Regions from separate parts of the Paenibacillus sp. FSL R5-0701 genome, predicted to be linked through region 1. Evidence: predicted binding sites of a transcription regulator. Region 1 holds the regulator's gene; each other region holds the start of a gene.
What was found. Region 1 encodes Rex, which represses fermentation and respiration genes when NADH is low (regulators of the CRP and FNR family bind a similar motif). Its sites were predicted from a motif close to TTGTGAAATATTTCACAA; they were not measured.
Positions count from the first base shown of each region.

Region 2: a site for Rex is predicted at 5,698-5,715, ahead of adhE (bifunctional acetaldehyde-CoA/alcohol dehydrogenase). Genes of this name have one in related genera too.
Region 3: a site for Rex is predicted at 4,557-4,574, ahead of MKZ13_RS29470 (cytochrome ubiquinol oxidase subunit I). Genes of this name have one in related genera too.

Region 1 covers NZ_CP150230.1:4,391,547-4,399,689, reverse strand. Annotated here, with positions in the region: gene panD (aspartate 1-decarboxylase) at 1-227, shown strand, start outside; gene MKZ13_RS19260 (tetratricopeptide repeat protein) at 354-968, shown strand; gene dinG (ATP-dependent DNA helicase DinG) at 1,110-3,971, shown strand; gene MKZ13_RS19250 (redox-sensing transcriptional repressor Rex) at 4,190-4,843, shown strand; gene MKZ13_RS19245 (amidohydrolase) at 4,830-6,134, shown strand; gene MKZ13_RS19240 (DUF5590 domain-containing protein) at 6,172-6,702, shown strand; gene MKZ13_RS19235 (hypothetical protein) at 7,005-7,532, shown strand; gene MKZ13_RS19230 (AAA family ATPase) at 7,525-8,143, shown strand, end outside.
Region 2 covers NZ_CP150230.1:4,578,456-4,586,598, reverse strand. Annotated here, with positions in the region: gene MKZ13_RS20220 (sugar phosphate isomerase/epimerase) at 183-1,151, shown strand; gene MKZ13_RS20215 (ThuA domain-containing protein) at 1,176-1,904, shown strand; gene MKZ13_RS20210 (helix-turn-helix domain-containing protein) at 2,431-2,727, shown strand; gene MKZ13_RS20205 (hypothetical protein) at 2,919-3,650, shown strand; gene MKZ13_RS20200 (hypothetical protein) at 3,848-4,561, shown strand; gene MKZ13_RS20195 (Crp/Fnr family transcriptional regulator) at 4,649-5,365, opposite strand; gene adhE (bifunctional acetaldehyde-CoA/alcohol dehydrogenase) at 5,796-8,143, shown strand, end outside.
Region 3 covers NZ_CP150230.1:6,709,091-6,717,233, reverse strand. Annotated here, with positions in the region: gene MKZ13_RS29490 (class I SAM-dependent methyltransferase) at 1-488, opposite strand, end outside; gene MKZ13_RS29485 (glycosyltransferase) at 485-2,026, opposite strand; gene MKZ13_RS29480 (glycosyltransferase) at 2,028-3,020, opposite strand; gene MKZ13_RS29475 (hypothetical protein) at 3,020-4,312, opposite strand; gene MKZ13_RS29470 (cytochrome ubiquinol oxidase subunit I) at 4,696-6,111, shown strand; gene cydB (cytochrome d ubiquinol oxidase subunit II) at 6,056-7,111, shown strand; gene cydD (thiol reductant ABC exporter subunit CydD) at 7,113-8,143, shown strand, end outside.

The DNA.
Region 1 (8,143 bases):
CACGTCTGGAAACTTATGTGATTCCAGGACCACGCGGAAGCGGGGTCATATGTCTTAACGGCGCAGCTGCACGTCTGGTGCAGCCTGGAGATAACGTCATTATCATTTCTTACGCCATGATGTCGCAAGAAGAGGCAAATACTCACAAACCAACCGTTGTATTTGTAGATGGACAGAATAAACCTGTACAAACGATGAAACAGGAAGTCCACGCAACAATTATGTAATCGACTGGTAAGGAGAATGAAATCGGCCCTTGAAGCAAAAAATGAGTACAGGTCACTGCACTAATCCATTTTTTCAAGGGTGGGGATGCATCGATGTTCCAGCATGTTTTCGCAGAAATGAACGACATGTTAGATGAAATTATCAAGAGCTATCCTTCCGCTGAAGGCCTGAACAAACAAGAATTGCTGCAAAAGTGGAACTTGCTTAAGCGGATGAGTGACGGAATGCTGGATGAATGGCTGATGTTTGAAGAAAAGATGAGCCAGGTAAGGGAGCGGGAGATGGATAAGCCTGCTTCCCTTGAGCCGGAACAGGAAGCTGTTACCGCTCTACCTGAACTCCATCTGGAATGTTTCAGTCGAGGTCAGGGCTATTTCAAATTACAGATGTATCCGCAGGCGATCATGCAGTTCTCCCGGGTTGTGACCGACCATCCGGAGAGTGCATTGACTCGTTTTTACCTGGCGCTCGCGTATCTGAATCTGGAACAAATGGCGGAAGCCGGGACACATTTGCAGCAGATCATGTATCTTAAGGGTTCGCCTCGCTTAAAAGGGCTTGTATGTAACGCCCTGGGCTGTATTCAAGCCAAGCTTGCGAATCCCGAAGCTGCATGTTCACTCTTTGCACAGGCCCTTCAGTATGACCCGACATTGACCGAACCACTGTACAACATGGAAGCTTGCAGGTTGAACAGGGGAAAATTGCAATATGCTAATCAGCTGACGACCCTTCATTAAGCGGGAATTCGGCGACAAAAAACGGTGTTCCCTCCTTTGGCATAGCGGCGGGGACACCGCTTTTTTGTCAGTTAATTTTCAAATCCCCTTTTTTTTGCTATGCTGTAACATAGACTGGAATGGAAGGGACCGTACATTGCAATGAAATTTGCCGTATTGGATTTCGAAACAACCGGCACGCAGTCCGACGGTGAGATTATACAGGCCGGACTTGCCATCATAGATCATGACTACAGCATAACTCAAATATATAGTTCTTATGTGAACCCTGGTGTACCGATTCCCCCGTTTATTTCGGGGTTAACGGGTATTACCGATGAAGATGTGGCGGACGCTCCTTCACTCGAAGAGATGATGATGGAGATGGTTCCGCTGCTTAATGATGTGGTGCTTGTTGGACACAACGTCGCTTTTGATTTTCACTTTTTGCAGAATGCTCTCGACCGTTGCGGTTATTTGCCGTTCACTGGCCGCATTCTGGACACGATTGATTTTCTGAAGATCACATTCCCATCACTGGGTTCTTATCAACTCGGTTATGTGTCTTCCGAATTTGGATTTCAACATGATCGCCCTCACCAGGCAGACAGTGATGCACTGGCGACAGCCTATGTATTGCTCAAGTGTCTGGATGAGTTAAAGGAATTACCGCTCATAACGATTCAGCGCCTCAGTGACCTGTTTTCACCAGAAGACAGTGACTTGGGTTGGTTTTTGGACGGAATGCGCAGTGAGAAGGAAGCAGAGCCGATTCAGGACCTGGACGGACATACCTATTATCGTCAGCTTGCTCTTAATGTAAGTGATTGGACTGATATAGGTGCACCACGCGATGAGCGGGAGGCTAACCCCCTTGATGGTGTAAGCTTCGAACAGTTTATGGACCAGGTTCGGGAGAACCTGAAGGATACGCTGGATCATTACGAGGAGCGTGAAGCGCAGACTCAGATGTTCAGCAGTGTAAGGCAAGCCCTGGATGAAGAAAAACATCTCTTGATCGAAGCAGGAACAGGCACTGGTAAATCTCTGGGTTATCTCTTGCCTGCTATTTACGAAAGTGTGAAGCAAGAACAGAAAGTTATGGTTAGCACGCATACAATCAATCTGCAGGAGCAATTGAGAGAGCGAGACATTCCGATGCTGACCCAAGTGGTTCCGTTCCCGTTTAAGGCTGCTGTCTTCAAAGGGCGTGGACATTACCTGTGCCTGCGAAAATTTGAACACAAAATCAATAAACGTGAGTTCGCCACACCCAAAGAGGATTATTTCACAGCAGCTCAGATGATTGTCTGGCTTACGCAGACCGAAACCGGAGATGATGAGGAACTTAACCTTAGCGGACGCGGAGGGGACTTCTGGGAGACGGTACAGAGCGAATCTGAGTCTTGTCTGGGAAGATCATGTCCATGGTTCCGCAAATGTTTCTACCATCGTGCCAAACATGAGGCAGGGTTGTCTGATATCGTAATCACCAATCACTCCAAATTATTTACGGATGTGAAAGCCGCGCATCAGCTGCTGCCAGCCTATGAGAGTCTTGTGATCGACGAGGCACATCATCTGGAGGATGTCGCTGGTAAACATCTTGGAATGCATATGAAATATTTCACCTTGGTTCATACACTGACCCGCCTATTTAAAGACAGTCGTAATGGTCAGCTGCCTATGCTTCGTTCCCAGTTATCCGGGCATGAAAATTCGGTGCAATGGGGCTCCATGGTGGATCAGATGTTCCCGCTCGCTCTTGAAGTTAAGGAGCTGTGGGATCGTATGAGCGATGCCTTGTTCGGTCTGTTGCCTGAACGAAGTGATGCTTCACCGGGAGAAACGGGGCAATTTTCACTGCGTCTGAAAGCATCTCAGAAACCTGCGAAATGGCAGGAGTTGCAGGATCTGGAGAACCAGATCTATGTGACTCTGGGCGATTTGGTTCGCAAAGGGGACAAATTGCTGCTTGAGGTGAAAGAAGATCAGGATGATTATCAATCGGATAGTCTGATCACAGACATTACAGGATTGCTGAAAGATCTGACCACATTGAAGGAGAATCTACGTTTCTTCATGCGTATGGATGACGCCAAAACGGTGTACTGGATGGAAGCCAGCGGCCAGTTCCGCAGTAAATCTCTCCAGCTGTATGCCGTACCTGTAGATGTCAGTGCACAGCTTAAGGATTTGTTTTTTGACAAAAAGAAAAGTGTTGTGCTTACATCGGCTACGCTCTCTGTGGATAAGTCATTCCAGTTCATGATTGAACAGCTTGGCTTGCAGGAAGCTTCCGAGAATAATCGGCTGTTAACGTCGATGCTGCCATCACCTTTCAACTATCGCGATCAGGCACTTCTGGTGATTCCGCGTGATTTCCCAAGTGTGAAGGGAAGTGTGGGTGATGCGCACTTTGTTAATATGCTGGTGCAATCACTCGCAGAGACGGCAATTGCCACGCGTGGACGCATGATGGTTCTGTTTACTTCATACAAGATGCTGCGACAGGTCTATGATCCGCTGAAGGAGGCGCTATCTGGTAACGACATCTCGTTGCTTGGGCAAGGCGTTGACAGTGGAAGTCGTTCCAAATTGACTCGCAGGTTCCAAGATGCCAAAGCAACGGTACTTTTGGGCACAAGCAGCTTCTGGGAGGGTGTAGATATCCCGGGAGAGGCCCTAACCTGTCTCGCTATTGTTCGACTGCCTTTCCAGCCACCGAATCATCCGTTGGTGGAAGCCAAGAGTGAGCTGCTTCAGGAACAGAAGAAAAATCCGTTCATGAAACTGTCCGTGCCGCAAGCGGTCATTCGTTTCAAACAGGGATTTGGCCGGTTGGTGCGTACAGCGAAGGACAGAGGAATTGTCATTGTTTATGATACACGGGTGATTGAAGCGTACTATGGTAAATTCTTTTTATATTCATTACCTGGTCCCAAAATGGAACACATGCTCACGGAGCAGATGGTTCCACGAATTACCGAGTGGTTGGAAAAATCTGCTAATGAACAAAAATAATGGTTGTTTTGTTCGTTACATCATTGCATGACACTATCGTTTGGCGTTAAACTTTATTAGATATTTCCGTATCCGATTAAAGCAGTTGCACGTAAGAACTTATAACCTAAATTACAAGGAGCATTCTGTATAAAATGTCACGTTTATCTTTGAGTTTATACAGAATGCTCATCTTTTCATCTATTATTTTATCGTGGCCTTGGTAAGGGGGAGCAAGAATGAAATCGGATAAAATTTCGGAAGCGGTGGTACGACGTCTGCCTGTATACTTGCGTTATTTGAACGAGTTGCATCAGCGTGAGGTGGCTACTGTTTCTTCTCAAGAGCTTGGACAGAGGCTGGACCTGAATCCGGCCCAAATTCGTAAAGACCTGGCTTACTTCGGTGATTTTGGTCGTAAAGGGATCGGGTATGATGTATCCTATTTGATCGAGAAAATTCGTCACATTCTCAAGATTGATCAGCAAATTAATGTAGCTCTGGTAGGCGCGGGTAATCTAGGTCAAGCCTTGTCCAACTACAACGCATATCTGAAAGACAACATGAAGATTGTTGCTGTATTTGATGCATATGGACCGAAGATTGGTAGTCAAATCAACAGTTTGACAGTAAAACCAATGGATGAATTGACGGAGGCGGTTAAAACGGATAACATCCGCATCGGAATTATCACGGTTCCGGATACGGAAGCCCAAAATGTAGCCGATCAGCTTATTGAATCCGGAATCGAAGCGATCCTTAATTTTGCACCAACAATTCTAAAAACACCGCCGCATATCCGCATTCACCATGCTGACTTTACTACGGATCTGCTTAGTTTGGCCTATTACTTGGAGACTGGAAAGGACGACGAGGAAGATGACAACAAATAGATGGGTAATCCACAACGGCAAATTTGCCGTTAATGAAGGCGCAACATGGAACGTGGTTCAAGGATACATGGTTGTTGAGAATGACAAGATTGTGCATATTGGTGAGACATTGCCGGATGAAGACAAAAATTGTACCAAAGTGGATGGAAAAGGATTGTTCTTCCTGCCGGGTCTGATCAATACGCATGGTCATGCAGCAATGTCGTTGCTCAGAGGGCACGGAGACGATCTTGCGTTGCAAGTATGGTTGCAGGAAAAAATGTGGCCGATGGAAGCAAAATTGACTTCAGAAGACGTATATTGGGGAACTTCGCTATCGGTGCTTGAAATGTTGAAAGGCGGAACTACAGCTTTCCTGGACATGTACGATCACATGGATCAAGTGGCCAAAGTTGTGGAGCAATCCGGCGTTAGAGCAGCACTGGCACGTGGTGTAATCGGGCTGTGCTCGGAAGAAGAGCAATTGCGGAAGCTGGAGGAGTCGGCAGCGTTTGCACGTGAGTGGAATGGACAGGCAGATGGTCGTATAACAGCTGTAATCTCGCCACATGCACCATATACATGCCCTCCTGACTACATAGAGAAGCTTGTGCAGGTCGCGAACGACCTAAACCTTCCCCTTCATACACATATGTCGGAAACGCTTCGTGAAGTCGAGCAGAACGTGGCTGATTATGGACTGCGTCCTGTGGCACATCTGGAGAAACTGGGCTTTTTCTCTCGTCCATCCCTGGTTGCACATGCGGTGCATCTGAATGACGAAGAGATTGAGATTCTGGCCCGTCATGATGTGGCTGTATCCCATAACCCGGGAAGTAACCTGAAACTCGCTTCCGGTGTTGCGCGGGTACCTGCGTTGCTGAAAGCAGGAGTTACCGTGTCACTCGGAACAGACGGACCGGCAAGCAACAACAACCTGGATATGTTCGAGGAAATGAGACTGGCTGCATTGATCCACAAAGGTGTATCTGGTGACCCGACGGCAGTGCCAGCAGGCGAAGCGTTACTACTCGGAACGTCATACGGTGCCAAATCTATCTTCTTGAACAATACCGGAGCACTCCAGGTCGGCATGAAGGCTGACTTTATCGCCTTGGACATTGAACAGGCACATTTCTATCCACATACAGACCTGATCTCACATGCGATCTACTCGGCTTCTGCCAAAGATGTTGAGCACGTATGGGTGGATGGAAAACAAGTGGTGAAACATGGCGAATGTCTTACGCTGGATGAAGAACGCATTTTGCGGGAGTCTCAATTGGCATTTGATGGTCTGCTTGCTCGTTAATTGCAGGACAGCATCATAGGGAAAGGAAGTTCGGCTTTTGAAGAAAAAAAAGAAGTGGATATGGATTTCGCTGCTTGCACTGGTTCTGATTCTGTTTGGACTTCAGCGTTATTACGTCTATGTCACGCAGGACCAGCGCAAGGAAGAAGCGCTCGCTATACAGGCAGCACAGAAGCAACTGGGCATTACATCCTATGATGAATTGCGCAAGTACATCTGGGGAGACAAAGAAGGCTCTGACAACATCTACTGGACCCTGATCGGCAAAAACAAGGATAACCAGGATGTTATGGTCTGGGTTAAGTTCGACGCAAACAATCAACCTGCTACGGGTGCAAACGCTGTACACAGTGAATTGCTACAGAATGGTATGTCCGAAGCGCAGATACGCAATCGCTTCAGTTCTGAGGTTCCTGCCGGCGAGATTAAGCGAATCATGCCCGGAGTTGTGAATGGAATATATGTGTGGCAAGTGTATTATAAAGACGGTACGCATAACCACTATCGCTTTTATCGTTTTAGCAATGGAGAACAGGTGGACCTGATCTACACACTCCCGAACAGCTAGAACAAATAGAGTGACATAACTAGAGAATTTAAAGAAATGAAAGAACCGGCAGACGGATATCCGACTGAACCGGTTCTTTGTGTTGCCTGTAAACATATTTGATTTAAATAGTTAAAATTAATAATTTATTCATATTTTCGCCTTCGAAATTGTATATACGATGTGATATACTCAGATATGTACTCAAAGTTACATTCAAAAACAAATAATCCTGTCGAAATTCTCGCAGGAGTCAATGTGCACATATTCGTATATACCAATAAGCCAGTAAGTTGGGCCAAATTCTGGGAGGGGTAATTCACTTGAAGCTAAAAGTATTGCCTATTGCTATAACTGCCGTCATTTCAGCCGTTGTGTTGTTTGGAGGTTGGTTTGTATATCGTCAAGTGGCCGTGCAGAATCCGATTGAAAAGATGGTTACCCAGTACGATGGAGTCAATGACGTTCAATTAACTATTAACCGCAATGATGTACAATTGAAACTGGATCTGCAACCTGATGTTGATTTGGGCAGACTGGTACAATATATTCACAAAGAAGGACAGACCCTGATTGGAACACGCTCACTAAAGTTGGATGTTGTGGATCATTCCAGTGAAGCGCTGGAAAGTTGGTGGGGGGATGCGATGTTCACCGTAGCTCAGGCGATGGAGAACAAGCAATACACCGAGATTACACCAACGTTGTCAAAGATGGCGACGAATGGAATGAAGGTAAATACAGCGATGGATGACAACAATGTATATGTCAGTCTCAGAGACGGAGATGCCAGCAAGTTTATTATTCTGCCGCGTGTGCCCGGTCAGATAGGAGTGTGGCCTAATGCCTAAGTGGACAAAAGAAGTTGCCATCGGATTTTTTCCCGTATTGATTATTTTCCTTGCTTTTACTGGTGTTAATATTGTTCCGATCCTGATTGCAGCAGTGCTTATCGGAGCTTTGCTGTTCATGATGCAAATGCGTGGCGGGATTACAGTAGGCGCTGCACAGGAACGTAAACGGAAGAAAAAAGGACCTTCCAAGCTTACTTTTGAAGAAATTGGCGGACAAGACAGTGCTAAGCAGGAATTGCGTGAAGCGCTTGACTTTCTGATCAAACATGAAGAAATCCGGAAGTTCGGGATTCGCCCGTTAAAAGGGATTTTGCTGACGGGCCCTCCAGGGACAGGGAAAACGTTGATGGCCAAGGCTGCTGCCCATTACACCGATTCTATTTTTGTAGCAGCATCGGGTAGTGAGTTCGTGGAAATGTATGTTGGTGTGGGTGCCAGCAGAATTCGGGATTTGTTCAAGGACGCAAGAACCCGTGCCACCAAGGAAAATAAGGAAAACGCTATTATCTTTATCGATGAAATCGATGTCATCGGGGGGAAACGTGAGGGTGGTCAACAGCGTGAATATGATCAGACCCTCAATCAGCTCCTGACGGAAATGGACGGAA
Region 2 (8,143 bases), 190 kb from region 1:
AAGCTTGATGCTCTTACGGGTGATGCAGAATAACCAGTATTCTTACGTTCAATTTCAGGATAGAAACACTCTCGATTTTCCACACTAATCAAACAGGCATGTGATCTGAACGGTAATTGTATACAGTTCAATATTCATGAATTCAGCAATCATACGATATCTAATCCAGGGAGGAATCGCACTTGAAACTCGGCGTATTTTTGGTACTATTCGGAGGACGTAAATTGGAGGATGCTCTTGATTATGTAGCATCCAAGGGATTAAAAGCAGTAGAGATCGGAACAGGCGGACATCCAGGCAATGCACATTGTAAGCCAGATGAGTTGTTAAGCAATCCTACAGCATTGAAAAACTTCAAAAATGCAGTGGAATCACGCGGTTTGACCATCAGTGCACTCAGCTGTCACGGTAACCCGCTACATCCGCAAAAGGATATTGCCAAAGGATTTCACGATGATTTTGTTAAAACGGTAGAACTGGCTGAGAAGCTGGAAGTACCTGTAGTGAATACATTCTCCGGTTGTCCGGGAGACCATGAGGATGCCAAATATCCCAACTGGCCTGTTGCACCATGGCCGAATGATTTCCAGGAAATCCTGAAGTGGCAGTGGGAGAACAAAGTTATCCCTTACTGGACAGAGTGGGGTAAATTTGCAGCAGATCGTAACGTAAAAGTTGGATTGGAGCTGCACGGTGGATTCTCCGTTCATACTCCAGCAACGTTGCTTAGACTGCGTGAAGCAGCAGGTGAAGTGATCGGAGCCAATCTGGACCCAAGTCACATGTGGTGGCAAGGTATTGATCCGGTTCAGGCAATTCACATCTTGGGACGTGAAGGAGCCATCCATCACTTCCATGCCAAAGATACAACGATTGATCCGGTAAACGTGAACAAACACGGTGTAACGGATATGCAGGACTATACCAATATGCTGGATCGGGCTTGGCAGTTCCGCTCGGTTGGTTATGGACATGATAACAAGACATGGGCAGACATTATGAGTGCCTTGCGTCTGGTCGGATATGATTATGTAGTAAGTATTGAGCACGAAGACGGTCTGATGTCGGTTGAAGAAGGATTCTCTAAAGCCGTGCAAAATCTCCAGCAAGTATTAATCGAAGAACCGCTGGGCGATATGTGGTGGGTTTAGAGTTACACTAGGGGGAAATTGAATATGATCAACGTCACCATTTGGAATGAATTTGTCCATGAGAAAATTCACGATGAAGTAAGGGAAGTCTACCCGGATGGTCTGCATCGAGCACTGGCTGACGGACTTGACGGCGAAGGCTTTGCTATTCGTACAGCTACACTGGATCAGCCTGAACACGGATTAAGTGATGAAGTGCTGAATTCCACAGATGTGCTCATATGGTGGGGACATATGGCACATGATCGCGTAAGCGATGAGATCTCACAGAAGGTTGCGCAGCGAGTGCTGAACGGGATGGGAATGATTGTGCTCCATTCAGGTCATTTCTCCAAACCATTCAAAGCGCTGATGGGAACCAGCTGCGATCTGAAATGGCGTGTAGCTGACGAACAGGAAATTGTATGGTGTGTTAACCCATCTCATCCGATTGCGGATGGCATCGAAGGCAAGATTGTATTGGAAAAAGAAGAGATGTACGGTGAATTCTTCGATATTCCAGTGCCGGATGAACTGGTGTTTGTAAGCAACTTCCAGGGTGGGGAAGTATTCCGGAGCGGATGTACGTTCCGGCGTGGTGAAGGTAAAATCTTTTATTTCCGACCAGGTCATGAGACGTATCCGACCTATTACAAACCGGAAATATTAAGAGTGATTAGTAACGCAGTGAAATGGGCATATCCTGCCCGCAGCTTTAAGCCTGAATTTGGCAAGAGTGAACCTGTAAGACCATTTGGTGGCGTGCTAGTTTAATTCATAATTTGCTTCGTGAAAGATATATTCAGTTCAACTAACATTTACACATCAACGGAGAGGGCAGCCATAACTTGAAGAAGCGGAGCGTGCGCCTTTATCCCCGGATTTTCTCCCTTTAAAAAGAAATCAAAAAATCTGGGGATAACAGCGATCGGAAAGTTGTTCTGACATCGGAGTGCTAGTGTAAATATTCTTTAGTTGAACTGATATAGATAACGTAAACGCAAGCATATACCCAGGAACCCTTCTCCGAGTCGATGATGACTGTGGCAGTTGGGTTCTTTTTGGGTAAGATAGTACTATGGGGAAGTTATACGATAATTCCCATGGTTACGACGCAGCGTGTAATGTATACTGGGATGTATGATCCATTTTGGATGTTATGCTTCTAAAATTTAAACTTTTTAGTTGCAGGCGTTTTCTTTGAAGCTTAAATATGTTATTATGAAATATACTAACAAAATGTAAGTTGATTTGAGTGATCTCTAAAGAGGTGATTAATGTGGAAGGTCAAGACTTGCGGATGTGTCCGCGTTTTGAGACGGCGTTTTCTTTTTTGGGCAAGCGCTGGAATGGTTTAATTATTCAAACGTTGATGAGTGGTTCGAAGCGATTCAAGGATATCTCCAATCTGATCCCATCCATGAGTGATAAGATGTTATCCGAACGGATGAAAGATCTGGAGGGTGAAGGTATTCTGGTTCGTCACGTCTATCCCGAGACGCCGGTTCGTATTGAATATGAACTGACGGATAAAGGTAGAGCGCTCCAGCCTGTCATGAATCAAATTCAAGACTGGGCTGAGCAGTGGGTTGACTAACGTATAAGCATCACCCGCATTCGTTGCATGAATGACATAGACTCCTGATTTCCGTGGAAATCAGGGGTTTTTGTCTTAAGGATTAGGTGGAGCGGCGTTTTTCTCTTGGGCTATGCACATGTTGTCATGAGTTGTAGTATAATCTATAGAAAATGGCCACAGACGGCCGGAGCGAAGGAGGCCCACTCGTCATGAGAGAAGAAAGCTTATCCCGTGAAGTACGCTACGGCAAGAAAGATATTGCAGAACTTGAGAGCGCATCCATTCAGGTCCATCTAATTTACAAAAAAGCTGCAGAGTTATTCAAGCGCACAGCATATTCCCGATCGGTTAAGGATGATCTTGCCCAATTGAATACGCATTCTGTGAACAGCGATGGTCCGAGATTAGCTCCGGCGGTGCTGCAAAAATGGATTCAAACGTCCAGGGGCTGGAAGTGTATCGGATGTGAGCTGGGGCAACCTGATTCAACGATGTCTCAGATGGAAGAAACTATCCATGGTAAGCAATGGGTTCTGGATGTGGGAGAAGGTCGGCTGGTTCAGGCAGAAATGCTGATTCAGGCGGTTGTCTGGTCTCAATATGAGAAGATTCGAATGTTTGCACCATGGCTTGGTGATGAACCCTTTTATAGCGTGCAGGAATTGGATGTCATTGCCCGTTATATTGTGCCTACCTATTTCTCGGAACGACCTTTGCATGAGCAAGGCAAGGTATTCAAGGTACATCAACAATATGGGCAGATTCCGTTGTATCAGGAGTATGTAGATGCACCTTCATGCTGCGTACAGGTGGATGGTGGATTACTTGAAGGGCGATTGCTGACAGGGGTATATGTGTCTGAGGAGCAGTTCTTCGGACTTAATCCATATCTGAAAGATGGCGATGGAGGACGGACATACATGCAGGCTTGTGTCCAATGATAACGCAACCAATGATAACGTGAAAATAATTTAGATTGGAGAGCCTGTGTGCAGGCTCTCTTTCTTGTACAAGCCTTATTTGGAGGCGGAACCCTATAAAAGTAACGGCTTTGACACTTTTTTTTGCCGAAGGTTGTGCCATAATAGAGGTTATGGACAACAGGGTGAATGATTTTACGCAGGGTGGTGTTACCTACATGATGAAGAAAATCCCCGGTTACATAGGTGTATGTTTGCTCCTACTGGCGATCTTGGCTGGTTGTAGTGAGACACAGCCTTCTGAGCAGCCAATTGTCAAAGAGACAGAAACAGCGAATACAATTACAGTGGCTGTAGATGGCAGTACGTTTTTGCCTGATGCAACAAAGTCCATTAAGCGAGATTTTAGTGAGGGTTTGACAATCAAAAAAGCATTACTCAATAGCGGACTGGTTGATTTTACGGCAGATGGCAAACGGATTCAATCCGTCGGTGAAGTTTCTCTGGATTCTTCGCTTAGCTGGGCTGTCAAATTAAATGGCAAGGATATTGAGCAGGAAGATTGGGACATGGAGCTTCATGCCAAAGATGAAGTGATCATTTACGTGAAAGCCGCTGACAGTGGGGGGGATGGCGTTGCATATCAGACAACGTTACTCAAGGTTAGCGGTGGAAACATTATGCCAACTCTTAATCGTCAATATGCTGGCGTCTATGTTCAGGAGTGCACAGTTCGCGATGTGTTGAAGTCCAGCGGCATTGTAAGAATGTCGGAGAATAACAAATTTGTCGTTTCGGTCGAGAATGTCACGCCTCGTATGAATGAGCGGTGGGTCATTATGGTGAATGACAAAGAATTAATGGAAAATGGTTTGGACATGAAATTGAATCCACGTGATGCGGTAAAGCTTGAATTGACCAATGCATCCTAAGTATACCAAGAAGCCCAATCTCTTTTTAGAGAGATGGGCTTTTTTTCATTGAAATATATAAGCAATTTCCGATTGCATAGTCAAATATTAAATACGACAGATCTCGTTCGGGCAAAGCTCACAGTGACAGATCCCTTGCAGCATCTTCAGATCTTTGATGACAATCATGCCATTGTCATATTCAATCCCATCTTTCTTACGCAGGTCGCTTAACATGCGGTTTACACTTTCACGAGTGGCTCCAATCATATTGGACAGATCCGTGTGGGTAATTTTTTTGTGAATAATGACATGCTCTCCATGAGGCTCACCATACGAATTCGACAACCGAATGAGGGTGGAGCAGAGTGCACCCGGTTTGCCGTATAACATGAGATCCCGGAATTTGGTCTGTGTCAACCGGTGGTGGATGCCCATCCATTTCATAAAGTCGATCGCAAAGTCACAATGCTGGCAGATTAACATCTCCAGGTCTTTATGCTCCAGTACACCGATCTCACTATCCTCTAATACTTCCGCAGAGAAGCTGTGTTTAGAGCCAAAGAAGGGATCAGCCTGCCCAATCATATCACCGGATTGATACATGTACATGATCAGTTCCTTGCCTTCATCCGTGGATTTGGTGATCTGGGCACGACCCCGTTTCATATAATAAAGTTTGTCAGAGATGTCGCCTTCCCAGTACAGATGTGTACCTTCCGGATAGGTTCTATCTTTCATGGTAACCAACAGATGGTTGAAATTTGCTTCCGAGAAACAGTTGGTATTACCGCGCTTTTCCAGTACAGTTGTTAGTTCTCTCATAAATCTATCTCCCCTTTGTGTCCATCGGACGACCTTCTGTAATAAGCAGTAGCCTCCGAGGTTCGCCGCAAACCGTTGCCGTCCTGATCAGGGTCATCTCGGCCGGGAAGAAGGACGGTACAAATTGCGGTGGTTCAATTTTTAAGTTCAGTATATACCTAATCTTACCGTTTGAGGGGGAAGGAAAGGGGGCAAAAATGACGAAATTTCAAACATTGTGATAAAATTCACTTTTAATGGGGAGGATGAATTTTACAGCCCTATATTTTAAATAGGAAGTGAAAATGGTCGTATGAAGGACACTACAAAACTTAAATTAAATTTGTTATACTTTGTGAAAAAAATCACATAATTAAGTTTATTGTCATGTTACGATGTGAATGTAAACGAGAGAGACAAACTAATACGAACCTTTAGGAGGATGAGGGAGATGGCTGTAAAGAACGAAGTCGCCCCAGCAAAAGAACCGACAGCAGGTCAGTATATTCAAACGTTAATCGACAAAGCGAATAAAGCACACGCTGCATTCATGAAGATGGACCAGAAGCAGATTGACCGGATTGTGCAAGCGATGGCGCTTGCGGGTCTGGATAAACACATGATGCTCGCTAAGATGGCCGTAGAAGAAACAGGCCGCGGAGTATATGAGGATAAGATCACCAAAAATATATTTGCAACAGAATATGTGTACCACAGCATCAAGTATGACAAAACCGTAGGTGTGATTGAAGATAACGAATATGAGAGCTTCCAGAAAATTGCGGAGCCGGTCGGCATTATTATGGGGATTACACCCGTTACCAATCCAACATCAACGACGATGTTTAAAGCACTGATCTCCATCAAGACGCGTAACCCGATCATCTTTGGTTTCCACCCATCTGCACAGAATTGTAGCCGGGAAGCTGCCAAAATCCTGCTGGAAGCGGCTGTGAAACATGGTGCACCAGCAGATTGTATTCAATGGATTGATGATCCTTCCATGGATCGTACAAACGAACTGATGAATCACAATGATGTGGCTCTCATTCTGGCAACAGGCGGATCAGGCATGGTACGTGCAGCGTACAGCTGTGGTAAACCTGCACTGGGCGTAGGACCGGGTAACGTACCTTGCTTCATCGAGAAAAGCGCGGATATCAATCAGGCAGTAACGGATTTGATCCTGTCGAAGTCTTTCGATAACGGCATGATCTGTGCTTCTGAACAAGCGGTCATCATTGAAGAACCGATCTTTGATCAAGTGAAGAAAAAAATGATTGCGAACGGCTGTTACTTTGTTAACAAAGATGAAGCAGCAAAATTGACAGCGGGTGCGATTAATGCCGAGAAATGTGCGGTGAACCCGGCGATTGTTGGTCAATCTGCGGTAAGCATTGCGAAATTGTGCGGTATTGAAGTTCCAGCAGGCACCAAAATTCTCGTGGCCGAGATTGAAGGGGTAGGTACAAAATTCCCATTGTCGGCTGAGAAATTAAGCCCGGTACTGGCTTGTTACAAAGTTAAAACGGCAGCAGAGGGAATTGAACGTGCAGCAGAAGTGGTTGCTTTTGGCGGCATGGGTCACTCCTCGGTTATCCACTCCACAAATGAAGAAGTGATTGGCAAATTCGCAGATCGTCTGCAAACTGGACGGATTATTGTGAACTCACCATCCACACACGGTGCCATCGGGGATATCTACAACACAAACATGCCGTCATTGACACTGGGATGCGGATCATACGGACGTAACTCGACTTCTTCCAACGTAACCGCTGTGAACTTAATCAATGTGAAAAGGGTGGCTCGCCGTACCGTGAATATGCAATGGTTCAAAGTGCCGAACAAAGTCTATTTCGAAAAAGGGGCAACGCAGTATCTTGCCAAAATGCCTGACATCACACGTGTAGCGATTATTACGGATGCCATGATGGTGAAGCTTGGATATGTTGAAAAGGTAGAACACTATCTGCGTCAACGCCAAATGCCAGTAGCGATCGAAGTATTCTCCGATGTTGAGCCAGATCCATCCACAACAACGGTAGACCGCGGAACCGAAATGATGCGCCGCTTCCAACCAGACTGCATTATCGCACTCGGCGGTGGATCACCGATGGATGCTGCCAAAGCCATGTGGTTGTTCTATGAATACCCAGACACGGACTTCAACGACCTGAAACAAAAATTCATGGATATCCGCAAACGGATCTACAAATATCCACGTCTCGGCGTAAAAGCGAAATTTGTAGCGATTCCAACCACATCCGGTACAGGTTCTGAAGTGACCTCGTTCGCTGTTATCACAGACAAAAATCAAGGTAACACCAAATATCCATTGGCCGACTATGAGCTGACACCAGACGTAGCGATTGTTGATCCGGAGTTTGTATACTCCCTGCCTAAAACAGCTGTTGCCGATACAGGTATGGACGTACTGACGCATGCGATTGAAGCTTATGTATCTGTTATGGCAAATGATTACACGGACGGACTTGCGATCAAAGCCATTCAACTGGTGTTCCAATACCTGGAGCAATCGGCACTGCAAGGAGATAAACTGGCACGTGAGAAAATGCATAATGCTTCCACGATTGCAGGTATGGCGTTTGCCAACGCATTCCTGGGCATTAACCACAGCTTGGCGCACAAATGGGGCGGTCAGTATCACACCGCACACGGACGCACCAATGCGATTCTGATGCCACACGTCATTCGTTACAACGCGAAAAAACCGACCAAATTTGCATCATTCCCGAAATATTCGCACTTTGTAGCGGATGAGCGGTATGCCGAAAT
Region 3 (8,143 bases), 2.3 Mb from region 1:
TTTGGTTTCAGCACCCGGGCGAATTCTCGAAACGCCCGCAGCATCGTGCCCGTATCCAGATGTTCCAGTACAGAGATACAGAACACCCGATCAAACTTACCCGACTCGTACGGAAGTTGGGCCAGATTAGCCTTTGCACGGTGCAATCGGACGAGAGTTGATTCCGGTAGATCCTGGGCCGCTTGCTCACCAAAATCAGAAACGATATCCAGTCTTATCGCCTCTTCAGACAAAATACGTTCATCCCAGTCACAGGCGTGAACCTCGCGGCAGTGTTCGGCAAGCCAGAATTTGAACGGATGGGAGATACCGCAGGCTGCATCAAGGACCACATCGTCCGGACGTGCAAACCGCCGGGCCCATTCATATTCGTAGGGACGGCTCCACCATGCCGGATGCAGCGGGAAGACCAATGTGTCCGTTTTAGGATCACTTTGCCGAATGTATCTTGATTCCATGAATTCCGTTGCCTTGGGCATATCCATCATCCCCGAATTCCCTCCTTCAATCCTGTCTCTGCCAAAAAAGATTCCAACACCGTGCTCCAACGGCTCCGCCACCTGGCAAGATCATAGGACAGTGCAGTCTCGCGCGCATAGATTCCCAGTCGTTCTCGCTCGGCCCGATCCTGTACAAGACGAACCAGTGCAGCGGTTAGTTCCTGCTCACCAGGAGGTACCAGCAGCCCATTAAAACCATCCTGAATCAGATCATTCAATCCGCCAACATTGGAGGCAATTACCGGAAGTCCACAGCTCATCGCTTCCAGACAGGCATAGGAGGTGCCTTCCGAGAACACGGTTGGAATTACGGCGATATCTGCCTGATGGTAGGCCTCTCGAATATCACGGAAATCATACGTGCGCTGGTTAATTCGCTCCGCATGTGGATGAGTACGATGCCAGTAACGAAAGACTCTCCCGACCGTACTGCCTTCGACCAGTTCCCCGGCAAATTCAATCTCCAGATCCGGAAAGGCTCCAAGAAGTTTATCTGCCGCCAGCATCATTGGGATAATACCCCGTTCCATGCTGATGCGGCGCGGATAGATAATGCGAATCGGGCGGGGAGAGGTCACACGGGCATCCACAGTTTTCCTTTCAACCTGTCCCTGAATCGGACCATTAACCTGATACTCAGCATCTGTTTCTACCAGAATCTCCGTAGCCCAGTCCGTTGAATTCCGGTGGTTATGAGCAAACCTATACGTTTCGCCATCTGCCTCGACTTCTTCCCGTTTCGATAACTGCAAATGGAGATCTACCATTCCTTTCTCCTTTCGTTCTTGCTCGCTATCTGTATCCCCACCTCCGTCTCTGTTAGCCTTACCATTGTTCGCTCCATCACGACTCATTCCACCCTTACCTTCTACAGCTTGCACCCCTGATATAACTGCACCAACATTCTCTTCATGACTCGCCAGATCATTCTTCCATGCGACAAGCCATTCGTCTTCCTGTTTCTGCTCGAAGGTCCGTGTTGGCGGGGCTGGTGTGAAATAGGACGTATCCACTGCGTTGGGAATCAGGACAACCTGCCTTGGATCGGTATAGGTGCACGCAGCCCGGCAAAAGGTCTGGAAATGAGAATCCACGGATACAATGCGCACGAGTCCATCCAGAGCCAGTTGAATATGTTCCGCGACTTGTTGTTTGGTCTCCAGTGGCAGTCCGGGACGATCCCAGTTAATGCCGTGACAGATGCCAAGGCTGCCAGGTTTGTAGGTGATGGGTTGCCACAGACAGCTGGCATAGATCACTGGGCCGCGCGCTGCTGCTGCCATCCGGTCAAAGGCTTCCGGTACATTATCCATGTCGTACGAATAACCAAATACGTCAATCTGCTCCGTCCGAGTCTGGAATGCTTCAAAATAAGAGAGCTGATGAACTTCGGGAATATGCCCGAGTCCCCGGATGACACTGCACAGATCCAGAATGTAGCGTTCCAGTCCACCACCAAATACACGACCGAATTCCCGGTTGTACCCGTCGGTGAAACTATGTGTCAGAATACTCACCACGCCCATCTCACGGTCCCTCCTTCCAGGGAATCAGCCGAGGTTCCGGATCGAGAATAGACTCGTAATGTGCAAGATTGCCCCACTCACCGCTAGGATCAATGCGCTTGTAACGCAAATATTTACGAACCCGGTCCTCCAGACTGCCTGCCCAGCCGAGGTGCTGAACCTTCAATTCCGTGCTGACTCCAGGCAATACAGTGCAGGACAAGGGAAGACGGGGGACATGATGATTCTGTTGTGGATAAAAATAAGGATATCCAGGCATATACCGTACAAGTGAAGCGGTATGCCGTTTGTGCAGAGACCAGAGATCATCTTCCCGGTAGTGGGTCCGGCCGCCCCACATATCGTAGAAACGGAATGCAAACCAGTCTGCATACTCCTGATTAATCAGAGTGCGTATGGCTTTCTTGGCCTCTGAGCTGTACAGCTCATCCGCATCAACCGAGAGCAACCAGTCGGGACATGTTCCCGCCGCCGCTTGCCATAAGGTGTTGCGAAGGCGCCATTCCTCGGCGAATAGCGGTTTCTCCAATACCTCCAGACGGACCACCTTTGGATAGGCTTTGCATATGTCCGGGGTTCCATCTGTGCTGGCATCGTCCACAATCACGATCTCATCCACGAACTCACTCAGATCATGCAATACTTCTTCAAGGTATCGGCCACGTTCATTGCGAACCTGGAGCATGGCGGTGAGCTTGTTGCCTTTGCTTTTGCGAACCCGGCGAATGGAGAAGGGTTCTTTGAATACGCTTGTTTCCTCCTCTATGGAAGTAGTGTCCTGTTCGAATTGACCTTGTGTGTCGCCCCAGTGATGCACTTGGCTTCGGGAGCCATGTGATGGTTGTGCATGATCCGGCGTGTGATCGCCATTTTCCAATACGTTTATATGTGTTCGATCCACTGTTTCCGTTGGCGTGAAAGTGGTTTCGGTTCGGATATCCCTGTGTACCATTGGCCCATTCAACTGTTGTCTACGCTTCTTCGGGTCCAGCATCACGGCACCTCCCCAAGCAATTGCTGTACAGCATGATCCAACAGCTCCAGCTCCACAATCCGGGCCAGCGCATCTTCATCCTCCAATGCTGTCTCAAGGAAATGTCGGACTGCCCCGTGTCTTTCCCCTCGCAGAGCCAGCGCGCTGCCGGATAATTGCTGATAATCCCGGCGACTGGCATCATCCTGAATATCGACTGCATGCACCAGAGCCAGTGCCTCTTCCACACGTCCAGTCTCCTGGTAGATGCGGAATTTCCAATGTCTCGCTGTTTCTCCGCCAAGTTCGTCCAGGATACGCAGGGCATTTCCGTAATCATCGTTCATGCGCAGTAGTTCCGCTCGTACAAGTTGATCTTCTCCCGCCTCAAGCCAGCGACATAACTGTTCATAATGATGGCGTTCCTGTTCGTCGGCTGCACTGATTCCATACACCCGCAGGGCGTCCTCCAACTTGCCGGACCGGGCATGAACGGCAGACAGGAATCGATAGTGGGAGACTACACAGTCACTGCGACCATTCAAGACCGCATGGGAGAATGCCTCTTGAAGTGAATTGATAGCCCGAGAATCTTCAAGCAAGTACTCATAGGCTGCCAGCAAAAAGGATATCGTCTCATGTGCACCTGCTTTGGCACGAAGCTGGCGGTAGAAGTCGGCACGTACACTGCATTGAAGCAAGGTGACGCTATCCGGAGTGCCTGACAGGATCTGCCGCAGCGCAAGCAAGAAGAGCAGTTCGTAGTCCCGGAGAGGGACTTCGAGATCATCCTTTTGCATCGTCCCCGCAGGTGCAGAGTCTTCGCCGCCCAGCCAGATGGCACGTACGCCTTGGAATAACAGCTTCAAATACCGTGTTTCGGAGGATGTGCCTACCAGATCGGCGATGCCGACCAGTTTGGAAATACTGCTCTCCCATAGCGGAGATTCTGCTTCGTTTCCAGCAGGCTCAGGGAGCAGGGCAATACATAGCTCAGGCTCCAGCGAAGCCGTAGCCATTAGCCAGTAGGGATGGGCGACTACGGCTACGGTGCGAGGTTCGAGCAATAGCTGCTCGGCTTCAGGGAGGGAGATGACGGTAATGACCGGAGGTACATCTTCTGATTGCGTCAGGCTGCTGACATAGTAGACCTCTCCTTCGATCGACAGCAATGCAGCAATATCGGGGTAGGGAAAGGATGACCAGCCTCCTTTGCAAGGGAAGAGAACATATCGGACAGGGGACTGTGTTGTACTGGCCTTATCCAGGCTGACTTCGGAGTCTTCACCTGGTAATGGCGCAGGTTTTTCCATGAATAGTTCACCTCACCTTGACTGTAATATGGTGCGTCATTCACTCTGCATGTACTTCATGCTTTCACTTCATATGTAAAGCCCTCACGGTACTTCGCATGATATGCCTGAGACTAACATATGGGCATTCCGTCCCAAACATGAGTATCTTCCATGAATAGATGCAGTTGGCAAGCTGTGATAATAGGCTGAATTTTATCTTTTATGTGACCAGGATCACTTTTTTTTGCGCTAGAGACGAAGATTGTGATAATTCTCACATGTATAAAATAGGTAATCTGGCACAATACGTTCATCAACGTATTTGGCGGACAGACAGCGAAGGTGCAGCTTCAATGCCAAATACGCATACTGCGAAGTGAACAGAAAGAAGGGGTAACGGTATGGATCCGATTATGTTATCGCGTATCCAATATGCACTTACAACGATTTTCCATTTCTTTTTTGTGCCGCTATCCATCGGTCTTGTACTGTTGGTTGCGATCATGGAGACGTTGTACGTTGTTAAGGGTAAAGAGATCTACAAAACGATGGCCAAGTTCTGGGGCAAGCTGTTCCTGATTAACTTTGCCGTAGGGGTAGTCACAGGTATTTTGCAAGAGTTCCAGTTTGGCATGAACTGGTCCGAGTACTCTCGGTTCGTGGGGGACGTCTTCGGTGCGCCACTGGCTATTGAAGCGTTACTCGCGTTTTTTATGGAGTCTACATTTATTGGGTTGTGGATATTCGGATGGGATCGTTTATCCAAAAAAGTGCATCTGGCCTGCATCTGGCTGGTTTTTGTCGGCACATTCCTGTCCGCGCTGTGGATTCTGGCAGCCAATTCATTTATGCAGCATCCTGTCGGGTTTGAGATCAACAACGGCCGAGCCGAGATGAATGATTTCTTTGCACTTATCACGAATGGTCAGCTTCTCGTCGAGTTCCCGCATACAATCTTTGGGGCATTGATGACAGGGGCCTTCGTGGTAACCGGGATCAGTGCTTACAAATTGATGAAAAAGCAGGATGTGGAGATCTTCCGCAAATCGTTTAATATCGCGATCATTATCGCGCTTATTTCCTCGTTTGGTGTAGCTTTCTCCGGACATTTCCAGGCGCAATATCTGGTGGAGACACAGCCGATGAAGATGGCAGCCAGTGAGGGCACATGGACAACGACAGAAGATCCGGCCCCATGGACGGTGGTCGCTTTTATTGATCCGGATAAACAGGAGAACACGGGTGAGATCAAAATCCCCGGCTTGCTCAGTTATCTGTCTTATAGCAAGTTCTCCGGCAGTGTCAAAGGCATGAAGGAGCTTCAAGCTGAGTATGAACAGACGTATGGACCGGGGGACTACATTCCGCCAGTACGGACAACGTTCTGGAGTTTCCGCATCATGATCGTTGCGGGTGGTCTGATGATTGCACTGGCGCTATACGGTACGTTCCTGGCCATGCGCAAGAAGCTGGAGGTCGCTGGAAAGTGGTTTATGCGTCTGATGGTATTTGCCATATCTTTGCCGTTTATCGCCAATACGTCAGGTTGGATCATGACCGAGGTTGGAAGACAGCCATGGACGGTATTTGGTTATATGACTACCGAAGCCGGGGTCTCGCCGAACGTATCCGCAGGAATGATCCTGTTCTCGACCATCGCTTTTACCGCTGCGTATACGGTTCTCGGAATCGTGATGGTATACCTGTTCGTACGTGAGATCAAAGCAGGACCGTTTGCGGTCGAGAAGCCAGAAGATCACGATGAATCGGCCGATCCGTTCGGCGTGGATGGAGGTTATTCCGTTGTCACTAAGTGAGTTATGGTTTTTGCTGATTGCCGTATTGTTTGTCGGTTTCTTCTTTTTGGAAGGTTTTGATTTTGGGGTGGGGATGTCTACAGGCATTATTGCCAAAACAGACCGTGAACGCCGGACCCTGATCAACTCGATCGGTCCGTTCTGGGATGGTAATGAAGTATGGCTGATTACGGCAGGGGGCGCGATGTTTGCTGCCTTCCCGCACTGGTATGCCACGTTGTTCAGTGGTTTTTACCTGCCACTTGTGGTGGTGTTACTCGCCTTGATTGGCCGCGGAGTTGCTTTCGAATTCCGCAGTAAAATGAAACAGCAGCGCTGGCGCAAAACATGGGACATCATCATTGTTGTCTCCAGCGCGCTCTTGCCTTTCCTGTTCGGCGTGGTCTTTGCCACATTGATGAAAGGTCTGCCCATTGATGGGGAGATGCAGTTGCGTGCAGGATTCCTCGATATCGTTAATCCGTACACCGTAATTGGCGGCTTGAGCGTAACCCTGCTGTGTCTGGTGCATGGATTGCTGTTTGCATCACTCCGGACAGTGGGTGATCTCAGAGAGCGTGCCTTGAAGACAGCGCAAAAATTGATGCTGCCGCTGGCTGCGCTACTCGCTGTTTACGCGTTAATGACGTATTTCATGACCGATGTGTTCGCCGTACGCGGCTGGGCTCTTTGGATCATGGTTGTACTTGGCGCAGTTTCGCTTGCACTTGCGGCCTACTTTGTTCGTCAGAAGCGTGAAGGCTGGGCTTTTGGTATGACAGGGGCAGTGATTGCCATTGCCTTTGCCTCGGTATTTATCGGATTGTTCCCAAGAGTGATGGTGAGTTCCTTTGGAGCGGCGTATGACCTGACTGTATACAATGCCGCATCGGGTGCGTATTCATTGAAAGTAATGACCATTGTAGCTTGCACATTGCTGCCGTTTGTTCTTGGCTATCAGATCTGGAGTTATTATATCTTCCGCAAACGCCTGAACGAGCAGCACCACCTGGAGTACTGATATGGGACGGGGGCTGATGAAGCTGCCGGGCATCCGGCCGGTACTTGCGCTGGCCTCAGCGCTGGTGATGCTACAGGCGATGACGATCATTATGCAAGCCAAATGGCTGGCACAGGCCATCACGGCATTGTTTGAAGGTTCATCCGTAACGGAGCAGTACCCTGTACTGCTGCTGTTCCTGGCTGCTTTTGCCGCCCGCTACGCCCTATCCTTTTGGTTACAACTCGTGACTTCACGATATGCGGAGAAGACAGGGACTGATCTGCGCAAACAGATGGTGGAGCAGTGGTTCAGACTTGGACCGCTATATGCGAAGACGGAGGGCACAGGCCATCTGGTTACGCTGGCACGTGAGGGAACAGCTCAATACAAGACGTATCTTGAACTATTCATTCCTCGTATGCTGGGCATAGGATTCACACCTATCGTCATTCTGTTATATGTATTCAAGTTGGATCTGATGTCCGGGGTTATTCTGATGCTGACACTCCCAATCCTGATCGTGTTCATGATTCTGATTGGCCTCGCAGCTCAGCGTAAGATAGACGGACAATTCAGATCCTACAAAGCACTTGCCAACCATTTTGTTGATACCTTGCGTGGGTTGGAGACGCTAAAAACATTGGGACAGAGCAAAACACACGAAGGGTCCATTTTGCGGGTCAGTCAGCGGTATCGGAGAGCAACGATGTCTACGCTGCGCATGGCTTTTCTTTCTTCGTTTGCACTCGATTTCTTTACGATGTTGTCCGTTGCTTCCGTAGCAGTTGGTCTGGGATTACGTCTGACAGAAGGGCATATGCTACTTGGCCCTGCGCTGACGGTACTGATCTTGGCACCTGAATATTTCCTGCCTGTACGTATGCTCGGCGCTGATTATCATGCCACATTGGACGGTAAGGAAGCCGGAGCGGCCATTAATCAGGTGATTAAACGGGGGAAAGCCGCCGAACAGAAACAGAAAGAAGCCTATGCAAATGTTGTTGCACATCCGGTTACGTCAGAGGACGAAGCTGGATCTACACCATTGTC